3 regions of the Bradyrhizobium sp. KZN70725 genome follow, and region 2 is predicted to be linked to each of the others. Evidence: riboswitches for the same ligand, from Rfam matches in the RefSeq annotation. Region 2 holds a riboswitch; each other region holds the start of a gene.
What was found. A riboswitch is a leader RNA that binds a small molecule or an ion and turns the genes downstream of it on or off. The one in region 2 is predicted to bind cobalamin.

Region 1: it holds a riboswitch for cobalamin, as region 2 does, so the genes downstream of both, ACZBJS_RS19065 (DUF1636 family protein) here and ACZBJS_RS38475 (HoxN/HupN/NixA family nickel/cobalt transporter) in region 2, are expected to answer to the same signal.
Region 3: it holds a riboswitch for cobalamin, as region 2 does, so the genes downstream of both, ACZBJS_RS29505 (TonB-dependent receptor) here and ACZBJS_RS38475 (HoxN/HupN/NixA family nickel/cobalt transporter) in region 2, are expected to answer to the same signal.

What each region holds. Positions count from the first base shown of each region.
Region 1 covers NZ_JBUYWT010000018.1:46,648-54,593, reverse strand. The annotation lists gene cobN (cobaltochelatase subunit CobN) at 1-1,147, opposite strand, end outside; gene cobW (cobalamin biosynthesis protein CobW) at 1,147-2,181, opposite strand; gene ACZBJS_RS19065 (DUF1636 family protein) at 2,178-2,552, opposite strand; cobalamin riboswitch at 2,647-2,858, opposite strand; gene cobO (cob(I)yrinic acid a,c-diamide adenosyltransferase) at 2,895-3,548, shown strand; gene ACZBJS_RS19055 (cobyric acid synthase) at 3,560-5,008, shown strand; gene cobD (threonine-phosphate decarboxylase CobD) at 5,005-5,970, opposite strand; gene cbiB (adenosylcobinamide-phosphate synthase CbiB) at 5,982-6,923, opposite strand; gene cobU (bifunctional adenosylcobinamide kinase/adenosylcobinamide-phosphate guanylyltransferase) at 7,073-7,576, shown strand; gene bluB (5,6-dimethylbenzimidazole synthase) at 7,609-7,946, shown strand, end outside.
Region 2 covers NZ_JBUYWT010000079.1:16,796-24,741, reverse strand. The annotation lists gene noeE (nodulation protein NoeE) at 1-571, shown strand, start outside; gene cysD (sulfate adenylyltransferase subunit CysD) at 836-1,735, shown strand; gene cysN (sulfate adenylyltransferase subunit CysN) at 1,750-3,621, shown strand; cobalamin riboswitch at 4,115-4,306, shown strand; gene ACZBJS_RS38475 (HoxN/HupN/NixA family nickel/cobalt transporter) at 4,689-5,765, shown strand; gene ACZBJS_RS38470 (flavin monoamine oxidase family protein) at 7,131-7,946, shown strand, end outside.
Region 3 covers NZ_JBUYWT010000039.1:33,330-41,275, reverse strand. The annotation lists gene ACZBJS_RS29515 (amidohydrolase family protein) at 1-939, shown strand, start outside; gene ACZBJS_RS29510 (CobW family GTP-binding protein) at 941-1,870, shown strand; cobalamin riboswitch at 2,098-2,292, shown strand; gene ACZBJS_RS29505 (TonB-dependent receptor) at 2,398-4,680, shown strand; gene ACZBJS_RS29500 (PepSY domain-containing protein) at 4,683-6,182, shown strand; gene ACZBJS_RS29495 (tetratricopeptide repeat protein) at 6,190-6,663, opposite strand; gene gspD (type II secretion system secretin GspD) at 6,740-7,946, opposite strand, start outside.

The DNA of each region.
Region 1 (7,946 bases), on a different contig from region 2:
GATAGTTCGAGAGCACCAGCGCGAGCCGCTTCTCCTGTGCCGGCTTGCTGGCAAGCCGATGCCAGGCGGCCACGCGTGCGGCAACTGCAGCGACGCGCTCGGCATCCGGTCGATGCGCAAGATGCGCGAATTGCAGCTCAAGATCGCGCTCACCAGGCGATTTGAAGCTCACGACCCCTGTGAACAGGCGGCCGTCGACCTCCGGCAGCACCACATGCATCGCGAGATCGCCGGGCGAGAGCCCGCGGAGCGACAAGGCCCAATCCTCGCGCCGCGCGGTCGACAGCGCGACCTGGAACACCGGGCATGATGCAGCGTCGAACGGCGTCGTGCCGTCGTCACCGGCCGCGGAAAACGCGGTCGCATTGACGATCGCCGCTGGAGCGCATTGCGCAAACTGAGCGCGCAGCCAATCCGCCACGCCCGCCGCCTTCAGCGAGGTGACGAACACACCGTGGGCATCAAAGCCCCTCTCACGCAATGCATCGATCAATGCATCGACCGGCGCCGTATCGCCTGCCGCGAGGTAGGAACGATAGAACGTCACCAGCACGCGCGGCCGGCCGTCCGGTGCCGGCAACGCCGCGATGGCACCGCGCTGGGAATCGTAGACGCCGATCTCGGGAAGATCGATCTCGCCGACCACGGGTCCGGCATAAAGTCCGGACGCCAGCGCCAGTTGCGCGATCACGGCCTGCGCCGCAACGGGGCCGCCCTTGTCGCACAGCACCTTCAGACGGCGCAGCGTCGAGACCGGCAAGGTCGAGAACTCATCCAGCCGCAGATCGTCGCGGCCATCGGCCGGCAGCACGACCAGGGCGATGCCGCGCTCCTTCGCCAGCCGATGCACCGCGGCCAGCCCGTATGACCAATAGGGCTCGCCGCCGATCAGCCGCACCAGAATGCCGCGGGCGTGCGAGAGCGTCCGCTCGATATAGGTATCGACCGACAGCGGATGGCGCAGCTCCGCGAGATTGGCGAGCCGCAGCGACGGCAGCGCAGCACGGCCCCGCCGCCAGCCGGCCGCGAAGGCAGCAAGATCGCTGTCGGAAAACGACAACACCACGAGATCGGCCGGATCCTGGCCGAGGTCCCTTGGCGTCGCGGTCTCCTCAAGGCCGCGGCTCTCGCGGAAGACGACGTGCATCAGACACCAAGCCGTGCCCTGATCGCGGCTTCATCGATGTCGGCATGTTCGCCGATCACGACGAGCTTCGACCGCCGCGCCCGGGCACCCCAGGGCATGTCGAACTGATGCCGCACCCGCTCGCCGACCGATTGCACCAACAGCCGCATCGGCTTGCCTTCGACCGCGATGTAGCCCTTGGCGCGCAGCACGTTCTGCTCGCGCGCCAGCCCCTTGATCGAGGCGACCAGCGCGTCGACATCCGAAACTTCCGGAAGATCGATCACGACGGAATTGAAATCGTCGTGCTCGTGTTCCTCCTCGCCATCGTGATGCGACGGCCGCGCCGCGAGATCGCTTTCCGCCGCCGCCCCGAGCCCGAGGATCACGCGCGCGTCGATCGTGCCGTCGACGACGGGCAACATCGGCACCTCGCGCGGCATCTCGGCCGCGATCACCTCTTTCGCTGCCTTGATCCCCTCCGCCCCCGCGAGGTCCGCCTTGGTCAGCAGCACGATATCGGCACATGCGATCTGGTCCTCGAACACTTCCGACAGCGGCGTCTCGTGGTCGAGATTGTCGTCCGCCGCACGCTGCGCATCCACCGCGGCCGGATCAGGCGCAAAACGGCCGGCGGCGACGGCCTCGGCGTCGGCGAGCGCGATCACGCCGTCGACCGTGATCCGCGAACGGATCTCCGGCCAGTCGAACGCTTTCAGCAGCGGCTTCGGCAGCGCGAGCCCGGAAGTTTCGATCACGATGTGATCGGGCTTCACGTTCCGCGCCAGCAACTGCTCCATCGCCGGGATGAAATCATCGGCGACGGTGCAGCAGATACAGCCATTGGCGAGTTCGACGATGTTCTCGGCCGGACAATTGGCGTCGGCGCACGACTTCAGGATGTCGCCGTCGACGCCTTCGCTGCCGAATTCGTTGACCAGCACCGCGAGCTTCTTGCCGTTGGCATTGCGGATCAGATGCTGGATCAGCGTCGTCTTGCCGGAGCCGAGAAAGCCGGTCACGACGGTGACCGGAATTTTGGCGAGCGTGGTCATTCTGCGGCCTCCGGCACGACGGGAAGAGGTGGAATGCGGGCGAGCGATTGCTTGCGGAAGATTTCCGGACGGCTGCGCCACGGCACGATGCCGTCGGGCGCCGCCGCATAGGCGGAGGCACCGGCGATCACATCCGCGGCATTATCAGCGGACAGTCGGCCGTAGACATAGGACCACCGCCCCGGCGCGCTGAGCGCGACCGAGCAACCCTGGCTGCAGGCCGACAGGCATGCGACGGGAACCAGATTGACGTCATCAGGCACGCCGGCCTCGACAAGCGCGGCATGCAGGCGTGCACCGGGCGCGAGCTCACCTTCCGCCGGCGTCTGGCCGGCGCGGCAGGTGATGCAGACATGAAGTGTAACGCTCATCGCCCTTCCTGGATTGACAGCGGGAAGCGATGAGGCACACGAACCGATTTTGGACAGGTTCGTTCCCCGTCGCGGAACACCCCGTCCGCCGGTTTCACAACATGCTGCGTTGGCAGGTCTCCCGGCTTGCGGAGCAGGTTTTACCCTTCGATGCCCACCTTCCCGACTCCGTATGGAATCAGTGGCTTGGGCATCTCTCCGGTCACGGTCGCGGGGGCGGCTGCGCTTCGGGCCCGATTTAGCGGAGCCCTATCGCATTCCCTCTTCGCCTGTCGTAGGACAGGAACCGACGCGGGACCACCATTCGTCCAAGCCTCGCACTTGTCAAGCCGAAGGAATGTGATGACTTCTGATGGAAAGGGCGCTGAAGACGGCGCCGTCGGCACCGATCTTTCGCCGGATGCGCGCCACGCGGACAAGATGGCGAAAAAGAAGGCCGCCCGCGACCGCATCATGGCGACCAAGAGCGGTGAAAAGGGCCTGATCATCGTCCATACCGGCGCCGGCAAAGGAAAATCGTCCTCCGCGTTCGGCATGATTGTGCGCTGTGTGGCGCACGGCTTTCCCTGCGCCGTGGTGCAGTTCATCAAGGGCGCCTGGGATACCGGCGAGCGCCGCCTGCTCACCGGGCATTTCGGCGATCTCTGTCAATTCCACGCAATGGGCGAAGGCTTTACCTGGGAGACGCAGGATCGCGCCCGCGACATCGCGGCAGCGCAAGCCGGCTGGGAAAAGGCCAAGCAGCTGATCGCAGACCCGAGCCTGCGCATGGTCGTGCTCGACGAGATCAACATCGCGCTACGCTACGATTACCTTGCGATCGCCGATGTCGTCGACTTCCTGACCACGTCGAAGCCGCCGATGACCCATGTCGTGCTCACCGGGCGCAACGCCAAGGAGGAGCTAATCGAGATTGCCGATCTCGTCACCGAGATGACGCTGGTAAAGCATCCGTTCCGCTCCGGCATCAAGGCCCAGCCGGGCGTCGAGTTCTGACGGGCATCACGATGGCGCGCGCATTGATGATCCAGGGAGCCGGCTCGGACGTGGGCAAATCGCTCATCGTCGCCGGCCTCGCCCGCGCCGCGAGACGGCGCGGCCTGCGCGTGCTGCCGTTCAAGCCGCAGAACATGTCGAACAACGCCGCCGTGACCGTCGATGGCGGCGAGATCGGCCGCGCACAGGCGTTGCAGGCGCTCGCCGCCGGCGTCGAGCCGCACACCGACATGAACCCGGTGCTGCTGAAGCCCGAGACCGATGTCGGCGCCCAGGTCATCGTGCACGGCAAACGGATCGCCACCGCACGCGCGCGCGAATATGCCGGCATGAAACCATCGCTGACGGGCGCGGTGCTGGAGAGTTTTGCGCGCCTGAAGCAGCGCGCCGATCTGGTGCTGGTCGAGGGCGCCGGCAGTCCCGCCGAGGTCAACTTACGCAAGGCCGATATCGCCAATATGGGATTTGCGCGCAAAGCAGACGTGCCCGTGGTGCTGGTCGGCGACATCGACCGCGGCGGCGTGATCGCGCAGCTCGTCGGCATCAAGATGGTGATCGACCCTGATGATGCCGCGATGATCCAAGGCTTTGTCATCAACAAATTCCGCGGCGATCCGACATTGTTCGACGACGGCTATCGCCTGATCGAAGAACGCACGGCGTGGCGCGGCTTTGGCGTGCTGCCCTGGTTCGTCCGCGCCGGCGAACTTCCGGCCGAAGATGCGCTCGGGCTCGGCGAGGCGCGCAAGCCCGGCCAGTGCAAGATCGCGTTCCTTGCGCTGTCGCGGATTGCCAATTTCGACGACCTCGATCCGCTGAAGCTCGAGCCCGGCGTCGATCTCGTGATGGTACGTCCGGGCGAAGCCATCCCGGGTGATGCGAAGCTCGTCATCCTGCCCGGCTCGAAATCGACCCGCGGCGATCTCGCCTTCCTGCGCGCGCAGGGCTGGGACATCGACCTCCTCGCGCATCATCGCCGCGGCGGCCATGTCCTCGGCCTGTGCGGCGGATACCAGATGCTTGGACACAGCGTCGCCGACCCCGATGGGATCGAAGGTCCTGCCGGCGAAACGCGCGGGCTCGGGCTGCTCGATGTCGCAACCACCATGACCGAACAGAAGACGCTGACGCGCTCCAGCGCGGTGCATGCCGCGACCAGCCAGCCGATCAGCGCCTATGAAATCCATATCGGGCGCACCGACGGGCCGGATCGCGCGCGGCCCTTTGCATCACTCGACGGTACGGCTGAGGGCGCGGTCTCCGCAGACGGGCGCGTTCACGGCAGCTATCTGCACGGCCTGTTCGCCTCGGACGAATTTCGCAAGGCGTTCCTTGCACAGCTCGACATCCCCGCGGCGGATCAGACTTACGGCGCCAGGGTCGAGAGCGCGCTCGACGCGCTCGCCGGGCACATCGAGACCCATCTCGATGTCGAAGGCTTGCTCGCGCTGGCGCGCTAAACGGGCAGCACGGCGGAAAGGCGCGACCACTCGGGCTCACTGCCCGGCAAGCCGAGGCGCAGCCATCCCGGTTTCTGCTGGAAGACCCGCGACCAGATCTGCGCACGGGCAAGTTTCTCCTGCGCAGCCAATGCATCGCCCGTCTGGTAGAGCCGGAACAGCAACGTGCCACCGAGCAGCGTCCAACCCTGCGATCGCGCTATTGCATCGAGCCTGACGCAGTCGTCCGCGAGCCGCGCGGCCGTGGCCTTGGCCCAGTCGTGATCGAGCAACGCGCGCCGCCCGATCGCGATTGCTGCTCCCGAAACCGGCCATGGGCCCGCCCTCGCCGCAAGCGCGGCGACGTCCGCCTCGCTGCCGATCGCGAAGCCGAGCCGCAAGCCGGCAAGTCCGTAGAACTTGCCGAAGGAGCGCAGGATCAGGAGCCCCGCGCGTCCTGCTTCCGGTGCAAGGGACAGGTCAGGAACGGCGTCCGCAAAACTCTCGTCGATGACGAGCCGGCCAACGCGCGGCAGCAGTGCCAGCAACTCGCGCCGATCATGGCGTCGTCCGTCGGGATTGTTCGGATTGACGACGACGGCGATGTCCGCTCCCGCCAGCGCGGCGAGATCGGACACCTCGGCGACGTCCCAGCCGGCGGCCGACAACACCGCGGCATATTCATTGTAGGTCGGCGCCAGAATCCGCGCCCGCCCCTTGAGCGCCAGATGCGGCAGCAACTGAATCGCGGCCTGCGCACCACCCATCGCCACGATCGGCGCCTTGGTGACATAGGCCTGCCGCGCAGCGTCGTGCAGCGATTCAAGATCGGATCGCGACGGCAACGCGCTCCATTGCCTCGGCTCGACATCGACCAAGGGATACGGCACCCGATTGATCCCGGTCGACAGGTCGATCCAGTCGTCCGCGGCGCCGCCGAAGCGCTGCCGGGCGACATCAAGGTTCCCGCCGTGCTCACGCATGCGCCGCTCCTTCACGCCAGCGCCAGGACCAGCAGCGCCCCGGCCAACAGAATCATGGCGTAACGATAGAGTTTCAGCCCGGTGAGGACGTCAGCGGCAGCCGGATCGCGCGCGCCCTCGTTCAGCCAGGGCTCATCGGCGATGTGCCCGTGATAGATGCGAGGACCGCTGAGCCGCACGCCGAGCGCGCCGGCCATCGCAGCTTCCGGCCAGCCGGCATTCGGCGAGCGATGCCGGCGCGCATCGCGCAACATGCATGACCACGCCTGCGAACGGTTCGGCGCGAGCAGCACGAACAGAACACCCGTCAACCGCGCCGGAATGAGATTGGCGAGATCGTCGATCCGGGCGGCTGCCCAGCCAAAGGCTTCGTGCCGCTCGGTGCGGTGGCCGATCATCGAGTCCAGCGTGTTGATCGCCTTGTAGCCAAGGATTCCCGGCAGGCCGAACAGCGCGCCCCAGAACACCGGCGCCACGATGCCGTCGGATGCATTCTCGGCAAGGCTCTCGATGGTGGCGCGCGCGATGCCGGCGTCGTCGAGCGTTGCCGGATCTCGCCCGACAATCTGCGCGACCGCCGAACGTGCGGCCGTGATGTCGCCGGATACCAAGGGACTTGCCACCGCGGCGACATGGTCATGCAGCGAGCGCACGGCAACCAGCGGCCACGCTAGGACGCCGACAAGGACAATGCGAACCCATCCGGATGCGAGCGCGGACTGAACGGCCCAACCGAGCGCAATCACCAGCGCGATCACCAGGATCGCAGCCGCAATGCCAGCCACGCGACGAAACGCCGGCGGGTCGGAGGCGCGGTTCCAGGCGCTATCGACAAGATTGATCAGCCGGCCGAGCCAGGTCACGGGATGGCCGATGCGGGCAAACAGCCACGCCGGCCAGCCGATCAGGGCATCCACCGCCATCGCCACCGCCATCGCTCCCGCAAAACCCACGATAATCCTCTCCGCGCCGCGGTCCCCCTGATGCGCAAGACATCGGCCGAGTGCAAGCCCTCCGTGACGGATTTCGGCTTTGTCTTTCTCCGCGATTGGTGGTTAGAGCGTTTGTGAACGACGTGCGTACCGGTCGCACAGGAGATGATATGGCCGTCATTCTGATCACGGGGGGAGCGCGGTCCGGCAAAAGCCGGCGCGCCGAACTTCGTGCGCGCAGCTTTCCGGGACAGCCGGTCTATATCGCGACCGCCGAGGCGCTCGATGCGGAAATGGATGAGCGGATCGCCAAACATCGCGCGCGGCGCGGCAGCGACTGGATCGAGCGCGAGGTGCCGCTCGATCTGGTTGAAGTGCTGTCCGGGACCGATGGCGCTGGTGCAAGGCTGGTCGATTGCCTGACGCTCTGGCTATCCAATCTGCTGCATGCCGGGCGCGACTGGTCGCAGGAAGTGACGCGGCTGGCGGATGCGCTGTCGCGCCAGCACGGCCCGGTCGTGCTGGTCACCAACGAGGTCGGCCTCGGCATCGTGCCAGACAATGCATTGGCGCGGACGTTCCGCGACGCCGCAGGAATCATGAACCAGACTATCGCCGGCATCGCAGACGAGGTCGAGTTCGTCGTTGCGGGCCTGCCGATGAAGCTTAAATGAAATCCGAGATCGATCCTGCCAAAGGCCCCGCAATGGTCTCATTCGACGATACGTTTCGCCGGCAGCTGCACGATCTGTTCGTGTGGCGGCGCGACGTGCGGCGGTTCCGAACCGATCCGCTGCCGGATGGCACGATCGAGCGGCTGATCGAGATCGCCTGCCTGTCGCCTTCGGTCGGCCTGAGCCAGCCCTGGCGGTTCGTCATTGTCGACGACAAGACACGACGCCGCGCTGTCATCGACGACTTCAAGGCCTGCAACGCCGATGCGCTGCGGTCCTATTCGGGCGAGCGCGCCACAAAATACGCCGCGTTGAAATTATCGGGCCTCGAGGAGGCGCCGGGACATCTCGCCGTGTTTGCCGAGAAGAC
Region 2 (7,946 bases):
AGTGGATTATCTTCGATCCAGCAGCTTTGGGGATCGAAAAATCCTGGAACGAAAAGCGGTCGATCAAAGCTCTGTCAAGACATGGCAATCCCAACTAAGCATCGAAGAAATGCAAACTGTGACCGATCTGGTCGGCGCCGAGCTTTTGACAGAACTCGGATATGAGGCGGAACTGCTACATGCACAGCAAGCCGGAGTTGTGGATAGGGGACCTCATCTAACTGAACTCTATCGACAGATATTCCGAACCTGGTGGGATTTGCGAGCTGGCAAGGCGGGAGCATCGTCCGCGCCGTCTCAATCCGAGCAAGGCCACACTGCTCCGCAGCTTCCAGACAACTTTCGTTCCACGTGCGACATGTCCGTGGTGCAGGCGCAAGATCTGTCCCCTACCAGCGTTGCCGAAAATTTGCGGCTGGCCGATCCAATGAAAGCGCAGTTGCAGCAGGCACTGTTGGCGTCAGAAGCTGATCGAGCTTTAGGGTTGGATGCTATTCGGACTCGTGATGCGGCTATTGAGATTTTGCGAGGCGAGGTCGCGCGGCTTGAGCAGATCGTCAATATGGCTTAGGGTGATCTGGATGCTTGCGATCAAAACACGCTGGCTGATTTAGCCAGGATCCCCACCCCCGATGAGCTGATCTGCGCCAATACCGTGTGAGGCGGGCGCCGGCGGCATTGCGGTGGAATGCGACATGCCCAGGGCGTGTCAGTCTGCTGCCAATCGGCACCTGATCGATTGGATAGCCACGCGCACCGGCGCGCTCGCTCCGCACCCGACATTCCTCCTGGGCCGGTGCTGCAGAACCGAGAGCCTGCATCGAAAAGAACATATATGCTGCCAAAACATCTGCGCCGTCTTGAAGCTGAATCGATCGAAATTATGCGTGAGGTGGCCGCCGAGTTCAAAAGGCCGGTCATGCTTTACTCGATCGGAAAAGACTCGAGCGTGCTGCTGCACATTGCGATCAAGGCGTTTTATCCGGCAAAATTGCCTTTCCCCCTGCTTCACGTCGACACGACTTGGAAGTTCCGCGAGATGATCAGCTTCCGGGACGCGACGGCCAAGCGGCTCGGCGTCGAGCTGATCGTCCATGTGAATGAGGAGGGCATTGCGCGCGGGATCAATCCGATCGACTCCGGCTCGGCGCTTCATACCCAGGTGATGAAGACCGACGCCCTGAAGCAGGCGCTCGAACTTTACGGATTTGATGCCGCTCTTGGCGGAGCCAGGCGTGACGAGGAAAAGAGCCGCGCCAAGGAACGGATACTGTCCTTCCGTTCGGCTGGACACGTATGGGACCCCCGCAACCAGCGGCCGGAGCTCTGGAGCCTGTTCAACACGCGGATACGCCAGGGCGAAAGCATGCGCGTGTTCGCGATGTCAAACTGGACCGAGCTCGACGTATGGGAATACATCATGCTCGAAAAGCTCCCGGTCGTCCCGCTCTACTTCGCAAAGCAAAGACCGACGGTGCGCCGAAATGGCGCGACGATCATGGTGGACGACAAGCGATTGCCGCTCAACTGCGATGAGACGCCGCAAATGCGCATGATCCGCTTTCGCACGCTGGGATGTTATCCTTTGAGCGGGGCAATTGAATCCGATGCGACGACGATCGAGGACGTCGTCGCAGAAATGCAGACAGCGACGGTGTCGGAGCGTCAGGGACGCCTGATTGATACGGATGAAGCCGCTTCGATGGAGAAGAAGAAGCGGGAAGGCTACTTCTGATGACTTCCATAGCAATGTCGAAACCTGTCCACCCTGGTGCAAGGGACCAGCTGCGATTCATAACATGCGGCTCGGTGGACGACGGAAAATCGACCCTGATCGGTCGGTTGCTGCACGACAGCAAGATGATCTACCAAGATCAGCTCACGGCGATGAAACGCGACAGCATCAGGCACGGCAGCGCCGACATCGACTTCGCGCTGCTCGTGGACGGGCTCGAAGCCGAACGGGAGCAGGGCATCACGATCGACGTCGCCTATCGCTTCTTCACGACGCCGCGGCGCTCTTTCATGGTGGCTGACACTCCCGGTCACGAGCAGTACACCCGCAACATGGCAACAGGCGCCTCGAATGCGCAGCTCGCAATCATCCTGATCGATGCCCGCAAGGGCGTGTTGGTTCAGACCCGCCGCCACTCCTTCATCTGTTCGCTGCTTGGCATTCGCCACGTTGTGCTGGCAGTGAACAAGATCGACCTTGTCGCATACAGCAAGGTTGCTTTCGATCGGATCGTCGCCAGCTATCTGGCCTTTGCCGCCGGCCTTGGCTTTAGTTCGATTGTTCCGATCCCGATCTCTGCCCGCCACGGCGACAACGTCGTTGACCGGTCCGCTCATACCAAGTGGTATCATGGTCCATGCCTGATGGAGCATTTGGAGAGCATCGATATCCAGTCCGACACTGCAAGCCAGGCTTTCCGCTTTCCGGTCCAATGGGTGAACCGGCCCGACCCGGATTTTCGCGGCTACGCCGGATCGGTGGCTTCCGGCAGGATATCGGCAGGCGACGAGATCGTTGTCGCCGCATCCGGACGGACCACCCGCATCAAGCGGATCGTGACCCATGATGGCGACCTTGTCGACGCCGAAGCCGGCGATGCCGTCACCATTACGCTGGAAGACGAGATCGATATCGGCCGTGGCGATCTTCTGTCGCGGCCAACCGAACGACCCAGCGTCGCCGACCAATTCGCCGCTTATCTGATCTGGATGGACAACGAGCCGCTGGCTCCCGGACGAAATTACATCCTGCGGATTGGCTTGCAGACGGTCGCCGGCAGCATTACCGCAATCAGGCATCGGATCGATGTCAACACATGTGAGCACCTGGCTGCCGAGACGCTTTCTCTCAATGAGATCGCGTTCTGCAATGTTGCGACCACACTGCCCGCCGCATTCGATCCTTACGACGTCAACCGGAAAACCGGATCATTCATCGTCATTGATCGTTACACCAATCGTACGGTCGGCGCCGGCATGATTGCGTTTCCGCTGCGGCGGGCCACCAATGTTCCCTGGCAGGCGCTTTCGGTGGGCAGGGGTGAGCGCGCCGCGCTCAAGGATCAGAAGCCTTGCGTCGTCTGGTTCACCGGTCTGTCTGGCGCGGGAAAGTCGACGATCGCCAACATGGTTGATCAGAAGCTGCTCGCAATGTCGCGGCATGCCATGCTGCTAGATGGTGACAACCTCCGGAACGGATTGAACGCGGACCTAGGCTTCTCGAAGGCTGAGCGGGAGGAGAACATTCGGCGCGTCGGACACGTTGCCAAGTTGATGCTGGACAGCGGCTTGATCGTGATCTGCTCGTTCATCTCCCCCTACAGGTCCGAACGAGACATGGTTCGCAGCCTGATTGGCAAGGACGAGTTCATCGAAGTCTTTGTCGATACGCCAATCGAGGAATGCGCAAGGCGGGATCCAAAGGGTCTCTACTCAAAGGCAAAAGCCGGTGAGATCAAGAACTTCACAGGCATCGATGCGTCCTACGAAGCGCCAATAAGGCCGGAAATTCATCTCAGGACGATGGCGCAGGCCCCAGAGCAAGCAGCGGAAGTCGTCGTCGACGCCGTGATGGCGCGCGCGCTCCTCTGCGATGAGCGGCGATAAACCTGTCGCTTCGTCGTCGCGGATGCCGCTCACCAGCTACTGGTCTGGCGATGGCGACTCGGGTTAAGTGGGAGCATCGATCGGATTCGCCGATGCTAAAGGATTAAGATGGTTGCATCCACTCGTCGATTGCCCGCTTCCGGTTACGTGCTCGAAGTCGACGGTCAATTGAAAACCGAATTCGCGACAAGAGACGGCGCCTGGGCAGGAGCGCAAGAGCTTAAGAAGCGCCGTCCCATGCTCCAGGTCCGAGTCTATGACGCCATGACCAAGGACAGAGAGGAAGTCAGCCTTCCAGTCGCCTGAGTGTTTCAACCGCCGTTTGTCTGCGCGAGCGGCGAGCGCCGCGCCGAGTTCTTGTGCAACAGAGCCGCAGTGTCTTGGCGCCTCGATCTCGTCCGCAATCCGAGGTTGAGGAGCAAAGTGCCCTTTTTCCTGAGCTGCGGTGTCGCACGATGTTCGCCAACGATTACTTGACACGCCCTCTGAAGCCATTTCGCTTGTCATCGGTAGTGTTCGAAAGGCTATTCAAGGGCGTTCGGCGGGTCCTGCCTGGCCCATGCCGGAGCTGTCCGACGCAACTGTAAGCGGCGAGGCGATGACCATTTCGTGCCACTGGGATTCGCGATCCTGAGAAGGTGGCCAAGAGCCGCGAACCAAAACCTGCTACCAGCCGTTGCCGTGCGCAAATGCGTCGGACGGGGTGCTCTGAGGCATTGGTTGGCCCGTTAAACTCGACTACGGCTCAGATCGAGGTTGCAACGTCAATGCGGCGGCGCAATCGCGCGACGCGAGCTGACGGCGGGATAGAAGCCGCACGAAGCGGTCCAGCACGTTAGCCCAGCAGAGCGGCACGAAAACTGCACCGCGAGGGGGGACCAGCCCTGAGAAGTAGGAAATGCCACTCAACTCCACTGCCGTTGCGACCAGCGCAATTGTCTCGTGCCGCGAATGGGCATGATCATCGGATGCTGTATCCGTCGGTTCGTCTTCAACCTGAACGAACCGGCTTTGACGCGCGCGGCACTTATGCAACGAGGGACGTTCGTGGTCGAACTCATCCTTGAATGCGCTGCCGAGGCAAGATCATGTTCGCATATCTAAAGCTTGCCATAGACGACGCATCGGCTGCCTCGCGTAGTCGAATCATCTCGCTCTATGCCTTCTTGTTGGCCATCAATTGCTTGGCCTGGACCTGGGCCATCGTGGCGCTGTCAGAGCGGCCGACGCTGCTGGCAACAGCGTTGCTGGCCTATGTGCTCGGCCTTCGGCACGCCGTCGATGCCGATCATATCGCGACCATCGACAATGTCGTTCGCAAGCTGATGCAGGATGGCAGACACCCCCTCGCGGTCGGACTTTTCTTCGCATTTGGCCATTCCTTGTCTGTTGCAGTGGCGGTCGCCGCGATCGCAGCTGCGGCACTCGCGCTGCAAAGCGGTTTCCAGGAGTTCCGGGCGGTTGGCAGCATCGTCGGTACCGGTGCATCGGCCTTCTTCTTGCTGACGATTGCCGCCATCAACCTTGCGATCCTACGGGATGTCTGGCGGAGCTTTCAGCGTGCGCGGCGTGGCGAACACATCGGAAAGCATGAGTTCGATCTGCTTCTGTCCGGTCGTGGCTTGCTGTCCCGCCTCTTGCGTCCGCTGTTTCGCATGGTGACGGCGAGCTGGCAGATGTTCGCGATCGGTCTGTTGTTCGGCCTCGGATTCGATACCGCGACGGAAATCAGCCTTTTCACCGTCGCAGCCGGGCAGGCTTCGGGAGGGCTGGACTTCAGTACGGTGATGATATTTCCGGCTCTCTTCACCGCCGGCATGATGCTCGTCGATACGACCGACAGCGTCTTGATGGTCGGCGCTTATGGCTGGGCTTTCCTCAATCCGATCCGCAAGATCTGGTACAATCTGACCATTACGGCCATCTCAGTCGTCGTGGCGCTGCTGATCGGCGGCATCGAGGCACTCGGCCTGCTCGCCAACAAATTGGCGCTTGAAGGCACCTTCTGGAGCGCAGTGGACGATCTCAACGGCAGCTTGGCCAATTTCGGCTATCTCGTGGTCGGCATCTTCCTAGTCAGTTGGGCGCTGTCATTTGCGATCTATCGCTGGCAAGGACTCGAAAAGCCGCTCAAGCCGGGGTGAGCTCATACAACCGGATGAGCTACGGCACGCCGAAGCCTCCAAGCTTATGCGCGACCTGATGCGCGAAAGCATCTCGGTCGACGAGTCCCCGCTCGTTGTGATGCGGCATGGGAAGCTCCTGCATGATTCATCCCTCTAGTCTCAGACTTGAAGTTTTTTGTGGGAATAGGATTGTCGCCACAAGCGGGGCTGACACGCCAGGTCTGGCGGAGGCCATTCGGCTTGACGAATGCCATAGCTGTTCCGCATCGTTGATAGCAAACATTATATCTGGCGGCGACGGATCTGCAGGGGCACCGGTACAAACGACATCAGGCGGATGCGCGTTCCAAAGCACAGCAAGGTAGATGGTTGGATCGTGACGGTCGCCATCAAGAAAAATGGCTACGACAAACGGCTTCTAGCACACAAGCTGCGTGACTGGTGTCGCCGGCGCGACCGAAGTCGTGGCTGACCAAGAAGGCGGGCATGCTAATGCCGCAATCTTCAGCTGTCCGATGCAGAGGGACAACTGCGACGGTCCGCGTTCGGCCGACGCGACTATCGTTGCACATGATGACAAGATCGAGCTAATCATCGCACGTCTTCGGCTTCATTAGCTCCGTGCGTCTGACATCGAACAATGTCGGGTTCAATACCACCGACCCAAAGGCGACGTCGAAATAGCCGATTGCAGGCGTTCAAAACTGCATTTGCGCTCCATGGCCAAGCGCGGTTAGTCCCGGCGCTCCACTGGTTCGCTGTATCCGCAATCGCCGGCGGAGTGGCTTGGTCATGGGACTAGAACCAGAAACTTCCGATATTGAGCTTGAGAGTCGCCAATGAAAGAGCGGCAACACCTCTGAGGACATCAGTCATCGTCTGGCCTACCGCACATCTGGGCGAGTCCGCTTCTCCGCCTATCGATGTCGTGAAATGTTGGCATCGCTCTTGCTGGTGCACAACAGAGTCAGTCGAATGCTTAAGAAGTCGTTCAAGGGGCTCGTGCCGCGTGATCAACTGCTTCGTTTTCCGTTGAACGGCTATACGTGTCTGGCAAGCGCCTCGAGGAGCGAAACGTCCGCGTCTTCGACGCGTCGAGCTCTGATCGACGGTTCGCTAATCGTCGAGGTGACTGGACGTTGGTTCATCAACTCAGGTGCACTGACCAGCTCCTGCGACCGCAGATCGGCCTGCCTACCTCGGGCCTGCGGACAGATAGCTATGATTGTTTTATCGACGACGATCGACGCGGTACACGACCAATGTGGGAATGACATAATCGAAGACGATCTCGCAGGCGTACCGCGGCAGCGCCACCAGTCTGCACTTCCGCGTGCGTACTGTTTTACAACTGATCGCAGGAGCCGGGAGGGGCGAACGCAGGTGCAGAATGAATCTGTGATCAGGCGGCGGGATCTGCTCGCGCTGATCGGCACTATCGCCGGCAGTTCGGCGATGTATCACGCGATGACGAGCCTCGGCTTCGCATCCGAGTCCGACTACAAAGGGCCGCTCAGGCTCGAGGGCGATGTCAAGGGCGCTTCGGTGCTGATCCTCGGCGCTGGTCTTGCCGGTATGACGGCGGCGTTGGAACTGCGCAAGGCCGGCTACAAGGTTCAGATCCTCGAATTCAATAGCCGTGCCGGCGGTCGCAACTGGTCGATCCGCGGCGGGGACAGCTTTACCGAGCTCGGCGGTTTCAAACAGGCCTGTGAGTTCGATCGGGGGCTCTATCTCAATCCCGGTCCGTGGCGGATTCCCTGTCACCACCGGGCGCTGCTCGATTATTGCCGCCGGCTCAACGTGGCGCTGGAAGCCTTTATCCAGCTCAACCATAATGCCTATCTGCACGCGACGCGCGCTTTCGACGGCAAGCCGCAGCGCTGTCGCAGCATCAAGGCGGATTTCCAGGGCGGCGTGTCGCAACTGCTCGCGAAAGTCAGCCAGCAGGGCAGGCTCGACGAGTTCGTCGACAAGGAAGACCAGGAGATCCTGCTGCAGTCGCTGCGCGATTGGGGCGCACTCGATCGCGACTACAAGTATAACGCTAACCTCGTCTCCGCCGAGTTCCGCGGCTATGCCCGCGATCCCGGCGGCGGCTTGATGGGCGATCCGCTGCCGAGCGATCCGGTCTCGCTGCAGGAGCTGTTACGATCGCGGATGTGGCATTATCTGCGGACCTATGCCCGCTACGACTTC
Region 3 (7,946 bases), on a different contig from region 2:
ACCGCGGTGTGCCAGCTCGCGGCGGATCATGCGGTGCCGACCTTTACCCACGTCGCCTACATGTCGCGGATCGATCCCGAGAGCGCGGCGGAAGCCTATATCCGCCTGATCGGCTATGCCGGCGCCACCGGCGCGCATATGCACATCTGCCACTTCAACTCGTCGAGCAAGACGGATATCGAGCGCTGTGTCGCGCTGATCGCGAAAGCGCAGGCGCAGGGCCTGCCGATCACGGTGGAGGCCTATCCCTACGGCACCGGCTCGACCGTGCTGGCGGCGACCTTCTTCAGCGATCCGAAATTCGAGGAGCGCAACGGCCTCGGCTACGATTCGGTGCAGCGCGTGACCGACGGTCACCGCTTCGGCAGCCGCGAGGAATTGCTGGCGGCACAGGCCGAAGAGCCCTCGACCTTGGTGCTGTGGCATGTGCTCGACATCGAGAACAACGCGCATCATCGCGATCTGCTCGATATGGCGGTGCTGTATCCGGGCGGCGCGATCGCCTCCGACGCGATGCCGTGGACGCTGTCGGACGGCCGCCCCTACAGCGGCGACGCCTGGCCGCTGCCCGACGATGCCACCTCGCATCCGCGCTCGGCCGGCTGCTTCACCCGCTTCATCCGTGAATGGGTGCGCGAGCGCAAGAAAGTGTCGCTGCTCGAGGGCATCCGCAAATGCGCGCTGATCCCGGCCGAGATCCTGTCGGCGAGCACGCCGGCGATGCGGGCCAAGGGCCGGCTGCAGGTCGGCGCCGACGCCGATGTTGTGGTGTTCGACTACGAGACGCTGAGCGATCGCGCGACCTTCTCGGCGATGAATCGTCCGGCGGAGGGCGTGCGGCATCTCGTGGTCAGCGGCCAGCCGCTGATCAGCGATGGTGTGCTCGATGTCGCGGCGCGTCCCGGCCGGCCGGTGCGCCGGCCTATCACGGGGGGCTGAGGTGCCGGTCCCGATCCTGCTGGTCGCGGGCTTCCTCGGGGCGGGCAAGACCACGGTCGTCAACCATCTGCTGGCGCATGCGCAAGGGCGGCGCATCGCCGCCGTGGTCAACGATTTCGGTGCGATCAATATCGACGCCGAGCTGATCGCCGGCGCCAGCGACGGCGTGGTCAGCCTGAGCAATGGCTGCATCTGCTGCACGCTGGAGGGCGACCTGCTGCGCACGCTCGCCACGTTGCTGCGGCGTGATCCGCGTCCCGAATTCATCGTGATCGAGACAAGCGGGATCGCCGATCCCGCCGATATCGTGCGCAACCTGATGGATCCCGTGATCTGGAAGGAGGCGCCGCTGGAGACCGTGCTGTGCGTGGTCGACGCGACGCAGCCTGCGGCGATGCTGAACGATGCGCTGCTGCGCTCGCAGCTCCGGGCGGCGGACGTGGTGGCGCTGAGCAAGGTCGATCTGACTGACGCCGCTGCGTGCGCCGCGATCCGCGACGCCGTGCGCGCGGTGCGTCCGGCGGCCGTGGTGGTCGATGCCTTGCATGGCGAGGTGCCGGCCGCGCTGCTGTTCCCGGCGGACCTCGATCATGTGCCGGCTCCGCGCGAGACCGCGCCGCGACGGCCGGCGTCCGATCGCTTCGAGACGCTGAGCTGGACCTCGGAGCGGCCCGTCGTGCTGCCGCGCTTGCAGCAGGCGATCGGCAGACTGGCGCCGAAGCTGGCGCGGGCGAAGGGATTGTTCGAGACGGTGGAGCAGCCCGGGCGGCTGACCGTGCTTCAACTCGCCGGCGGCCGCGCGACCCTGGCTGCGAGCGGCGTGCCGTCGCCCGGCGTGCCGCGCACGCGCATCGTGTTCATCGCCGAGATGGGTGCGCTGTCGCGCGCGGAGATTGATGAGGTGATGCAGGGATGCGTCGAGGCTCAGTGACGCGAACCTACGTTTCCCGTCATACTGAGGTGCGAGGGAAGCGGCGTCTCGAAGGATGAATCGGCCACCAGCCGGGCCGTGCATCCTTCGAGACGCGCGTGCCGCGCTCCTCAGGATGACGGGTTGCCTTTCGGCGTCAGCCCTCGACGTCGCTGTGTCATCGCCGCAGCAGCATCTCGCAAAGCATGTGTGCGACGATCATCGAATTGACAGCCCTGCCGGCACCACCTATCGTTTTTGCCGACGGTTCCCTTCGGGGATCAAAAGGGAATGCGGTGCGAGGGTAACCCCAATGCCGCAGCTGTCCCCGCAACTGTAAACGGCGAGCCTTTCGTCAATTTGCCACTGGGCCATCGGCCCGGGAAGGCGTCGACAGGCGATGACCCGTGAGCCAGGAGACCTGCCGTCAGTCGTGGTCACACGCGAGCACATCGGGCGGGGGCGTCCTGGTGGGATCGGAGCACTGCCTTTTCGGCAATGCGCCATCCGCGTTCGCGGTGACGTGCCACGTTACCGCGAGTCCTTTCATGTCTCCGTCCTCTCCCGTTGCGCGCAAATGGCGCCTCGGTCTTCTCTGCTCCCTGTCATCGCTGCTGTTGCCGGCCGAAGGCTCGGCACAAACGCCGCCACCAACCAGGCTCGATCCGATCGAGGTCGCGCCCTCGGCTGCGGCAAAGCCGAAGCCTGCGGCGCGCAGTCGTGACACGGCCGCCGCGGCGCGGCCACGGCCGAGGCCCGCGACGGCCGCCGCAGCCGGCAGCACGTCGCGCGCGGCTTCGTCGGGCACACCAGGGACGGCATCGCCGACGCTCAATGCCACCACGCAGGGCGGCACCGGCAGTCGTCTCAACCTGACGCCGCTGCAGACGCCGGCCAGCGTCGAGATCATCACGGCGCAGACCATCGCTGAACGCGGCCAGCATAATGTGCTCGATGCCGTCACCCAGGACGCGGCCGGGTTCGTCGCAACGCCGGCGCCAGGCAACGGCGGCCTGTCGTTCAGCACCCGCGGCTTTGCCGGCAGCAACTCGGTGATGACGCTGTATGACGGCACGCGCTTCTATATCGGCTCCGGCACGCTGACGTTCCCCTACGACACCTGGTCGACGCAGCGCATCGAAGTGCTGCGCGGCCCGGCCTCGGTGCTGTACGGCGAAGGCGCGATCGGCGGCGTCATCAACGTGATTCCGAAGAAGCCGCAGAGCACGCCCTATAACGAGGCCGAGGTTTCGCTCGACAGCAACATGACGCGGCGGCTCTCGGTGGACAGCACCGGTCCGATCAATCCCAATGTGTCGTACCGCATCAACGCCACCGGCAACATGTCGGACAGCTGGCTCGATCGCGACAAGACCTCGAACGCGGTGGTCTCCGCTGCCGTGCGGGTGCAGGCGTCGGACAATCTGGCCTTCACGCTGTCGGAGGACTACGGCGACCGCAGCCCGTCGCGCTATTTCGGCACGCCGCTGATCAACGGCTCGATCCAGGATGCGCTGCGCTTCAAGAACTACAACGCATTGGACAGCGCGATCCGCTATCAGGACAGCTGGACCCAGTTCAAGACCGAGTGGGACGTCGCCGACGGCATCAAGGTCAACAACACGCTGTATTATCTGACCAGCGAGCGGCACTGGCGCGACATCGAGAACTACACCTGGAATCCGAAGACCCAGCTGATCGATCGCACGAGCTATATCGAGATATTCCACGACCAGAAGCAGCTCGGCAACCGGATGGATACGACCTTCAGCGGCCACGTGTTCGGCCTTGCGAACCAGGTCGTCGCCGGGTTCGACGTCAACCGGATCGACTTCACCCATACCAACAACTCGCCCTATGGCGGCGCGTCCTCGGTCAATCCTTATGTGTTCGATCCCGGATCGTTCTTCGCCACGACGACGGCGACCACGCCGGGCTTCAACGCGATCGTCAATCAATACGCGCTGTTCGCCGAGGATCGGCTCTCGCTGACCGATCAGTTGTCGCTGGTGACCGGGGTCAGGTATGATCGCCCCGAAGTGGACCGCACCGACTACAAGACGCCGGCAAACAGTTTTGAGACGACGCTATCGGGCACTAGCTGGCGCGCGGGCCTCGTCTACGAGCCGATCAAGAACCTCGCGTTCTATGGCCAGTACGCGGTCGGCGTCGATCCGGTCAGCAATCTGATCTCACTGTCGACCACGCAGAAGACATTCCAGCTTGCGACCGGCAAGCAGACCGAGATCGGGGTCAAGCAGTCGTTCTGGGGCGGCCGCGGCGAGTGGACGCTGGCCGCCTACGAGATCGTCAAGACCGGGCTCACGATTCCCGATCCCGGCAACCCTACCGGCGGCGTGGCATTGCAGATCGGCCAGCAATCATCCCGCGGGGTCGAAGGATCGATCGGGCTCGCGCTGAACGACGGCTGGCGCGTCGACGCCAATCTTGCGCTGTTGCGCGCCAGATACGACAACAACAGCCAGGTGGTCGGCGGCAAGATCGTCAGCTTCAACGGCAATGTCCCGGTCAACGTGCCGCAGCAGGTCTCGAATGTCTGGCTGACCTGGGATTTCGCGCCCAACTGGTCGGTCTATGGCGGCGTGCAGATCGTCGGTGCGATGTACTCCGATCTTGCCAACACCCAGCTGCGGCCGGGCTACAACGTGGTCAATGGCGGCGTCAGGTGGAAGCCGGACGACCGCACCACGGTCGCGTTCCGCCTCTACAATCTGTTCGACAAGCCTTACGCGGTGACCTCGAACGGCACCGGGCAGTGGCTGCTCGGTGTGCCGCGTACCGCCGAATTGTCCGTCAACGTGAAGTTCTGACCATGCGCAACGCTCTGATCCGGCGCGGGCGGCGGTGGCTCTATATCGTCCATCGCTGGATCGGCATTGCGACGTGTCTCCTGTTCGCGATGTGGTTCATCTCCGGCCTCGTCATGATGTACGTGGCCTTTCCGCGCCTTACCGACAGCGAGCGCCTCGCCGCGCTTCCTGTCATTCCCTGGAGCAAGGTGCGGGTCACGCCTGATCGCGCGATGGCGATCGCAGGTGTCGAGCGTTATCCGCGTGACCTGCGGCTTTCGATGATGGACGACACGCCCGTCTATCGGGTGACCGGCTGGAAGGGAGGGACGATCACCATTTCGGCGACCGACGGCAGCGTGATTGACCGGATCACGCCGGACCAGGCGCTGGCCATTGCCGCTCATCATCCGCATGCCTTGCAGCCTCGCTTGATCGAAACGATCACGCGCGACCAATGGTCAGTCACGTCGCGCTTCGATCCGTTGCGGCCGCTCTATCTGATCGGCCTCGGTGACGCCGATGGCACCGAGCTCTATGTTTCCTCGCGCACCGGCGAGATCGCGCTCGACACCACACGTTGCGAGCGGATCTGGAATTGGCTCGGCTCGATCCCGCACTGGATCTATCCGACCGTGTTGCGCAAGGACGGTTCGCTGTGGCGCGACGTGGTGTTGTGGATCTCCGGCATCTGCCTCGTCGTCGCGGTCACCGGCTTCTGGATCGGCGTCCTCCGCCTGCGGCTGATGCGCCGCTACGCTGATGGCGCCATCTCGCCCTATCGCGGCTGGATGGCCTGGCATCACATCGCCGGCCTGATCGGCGGCATCTGCGTCTTGACCTGGATGTTTAGCGGCTGGCTGTCGCTCAATCCCGGCGGCGCGTTCTCCGGCCGCGGCGTCACCCGCGAGATCGCGATCGGCTACAGCGGCCATGACACGGCCGACATCGTCGCTGGCTTCCAGTCGTCGCCATCGATGCCTGCGGTGGAGGCCCGCTTCGTCTGGATCGGCGGACACCGGTTAATGTTGCTCGACGACGGCAACGGCGGCCGCAGCATCGCCGATCCTGTGACCGGTGCGCGGATGACCCTCTCGCGCGACGAGGTCATCGCTGCCGCCCGACACGCAATGCCCGGCGCTGCGATGACATCAGCGCGGCAGCTCGATGAACCCGACGCCTATTGGTACACGCTGCACCAGGCGCGCGAGCTTCCGGTATTGCGGATCGGGTTCGACGATCCCGCCCGCACCTGGCTGCACATCTCCCCCGTCACCGGCGAGATCCTCGAGCGCAGCGACGACAGCCGCCGGTCCTACCGCTGGCTGTTCAACGCGCTGCACAGCCTCGATGTCCCGCTGCTGCTGCGCATCTGGCCGGCGCGCGACGTCGTGGTGTGGCTGCTATCGGCGGCTGGTACGATTATCTCGATCAGCGGGATCGTGATCGGGTGGCGCCGGTTGCGGCGGCGGAAGGTACGAGGCAGGCGCGTGTCGGCGAGCCTCGTGCGCACACCTCCGTAAGGCGCGATTACTTGACGGTCAGGTGCACGTCCGGCGCCGGCCGATCGGGTGCCCATTCCAGTGCGAACCGCTGTCCGGCAATGATCTCATAGGTCGAAAGCTTGGATGCGACCGCATCGCGGAACCGGAGATAGACATCGCGCTGCCGCCCGTTCGAGCGGGCCGCAGCCAGATTGAGCCATTTGTAGGCCAGCACGAAATCCGTCGGAACGCCGTGACCCTTGTCGTACATCAGGCCGAGTTGGGCCTGCGCGAACGGGTCGCCCTGCACGGCGCCGCGATAGTAGCAGTCGGCGGCGGCTGCGTAGGCCTGCGGCACGCCGAAGCCGTGCTCGTACAAGAAGCCGAGCATGCCGAGGGCGCGCGGATTGCCGCGCTCGGCGGCCGGCGCGAGCTCCCGGGCCGCCCGGACATAGTCGCCGCGATGGAAGGCGGTCGATCCGCGCGCGACGCTGTCGGCGCTCGCGACAGAGGCGGTCATCGCCCAAAGTGCGATCGCAAGCGAAGCCGAGAGGCCCGTCCGTTGTGCGAGAACGCGGCGCATCCTGCTGCCCGGCTCAGTGATAGCTGGTGGTGATCGGCGCATTGGTCGATGTCGTGGCGATGCTGCCGCGCAATTTCGATCGAAGCTCCTCGGCCACGGTCTGGGCGTCGGAGCCGTTGCGGATGATCTGCGGGCGGATGAAGATGATCAGCTCGGTACGCTGGGTGCCGTTGCTCTGATGTCCGAAGGCGTCACCGAGGCCCGGAATCTGGTCGAGCACCGGAAGCGCGTTGCGGGCGCCGCTCTGCTGTTCGCTGATCAGGCCGGCCAGCAGCACGGTCTGACCGTTGGCCACCGAGATCTGGCTCTTGACCCGTCGCTCCGAAACGGTCGGCGTCAGGTTGACCGTGCTGCCGCTGCTTTGGGGAACGTTGCTGATCTCCTGCTCGACATCGAGCCGCACGGTGCCGTTCACGCTGACGCGTGGCGAGACCTTCAGGATGATGCCGGTGTTGCGATAGTCGATGGTGTTGACCACCGTGTTGCTCGTGGTCAGCACCGTCGCGCTGCCGGTCGAGACCGGGACGACGTCGCCGACCTGCAGGGTCGCGACCTGGTTGTTGATCACGACCAGCGAGGGATTGGACAGCACCTTGACGCTGGTGACGGCGTGCAGCGCATCCAGGATCAGGCTCGGCTGCGTTGTATTTCCGATCAGGAAGTTGAAGCCCGGGAAGCTCTGGTTGATGAAGGCATTGGTGAGCGACCCCGCGACCGAGACCGCGCCGGTGGTCGCGTCGGTGGTGGTCGCGGGAGCGGAAGTGGCCTGGGTGCCGAGGATCGAGCCGGTGTTCGGCTTCAGGCCGAGGTTCTGGCTGGTGAGATAGGTCTGCACGCCATAGGACAAGGTGTTGTTGAGCGTGACCTCGGCGATCGTCGCGTCGATCGCGACCTGGAGCTGCGGCTCGTCGATCTGCAGCAGGGTCGACTCGATAATGCGGTAGTTGGCCTGGTCGGCATAGATCAGGAGATTGTTGTTCACGACATCGGGCGTGATCCGGACGTCCTGCATGACGGGCTGCCCGTTGCCGCCGCCGGCACCGCGTCCGGCATCCAGCGCGGCATTGTTGCCCTGGCCCGGATTGTTGGGATTGTTCGCCTGCCCGCCGGCGCCGAATCCCTGGCCAAGGCCCTGGCCTGTTGCGCCTGTCCCCGACGTGCCGCGGGATGCGAAGCCGCTCATGCCTGAATTCGCGCCGTTGTTGTTGTTGAGCGACAGA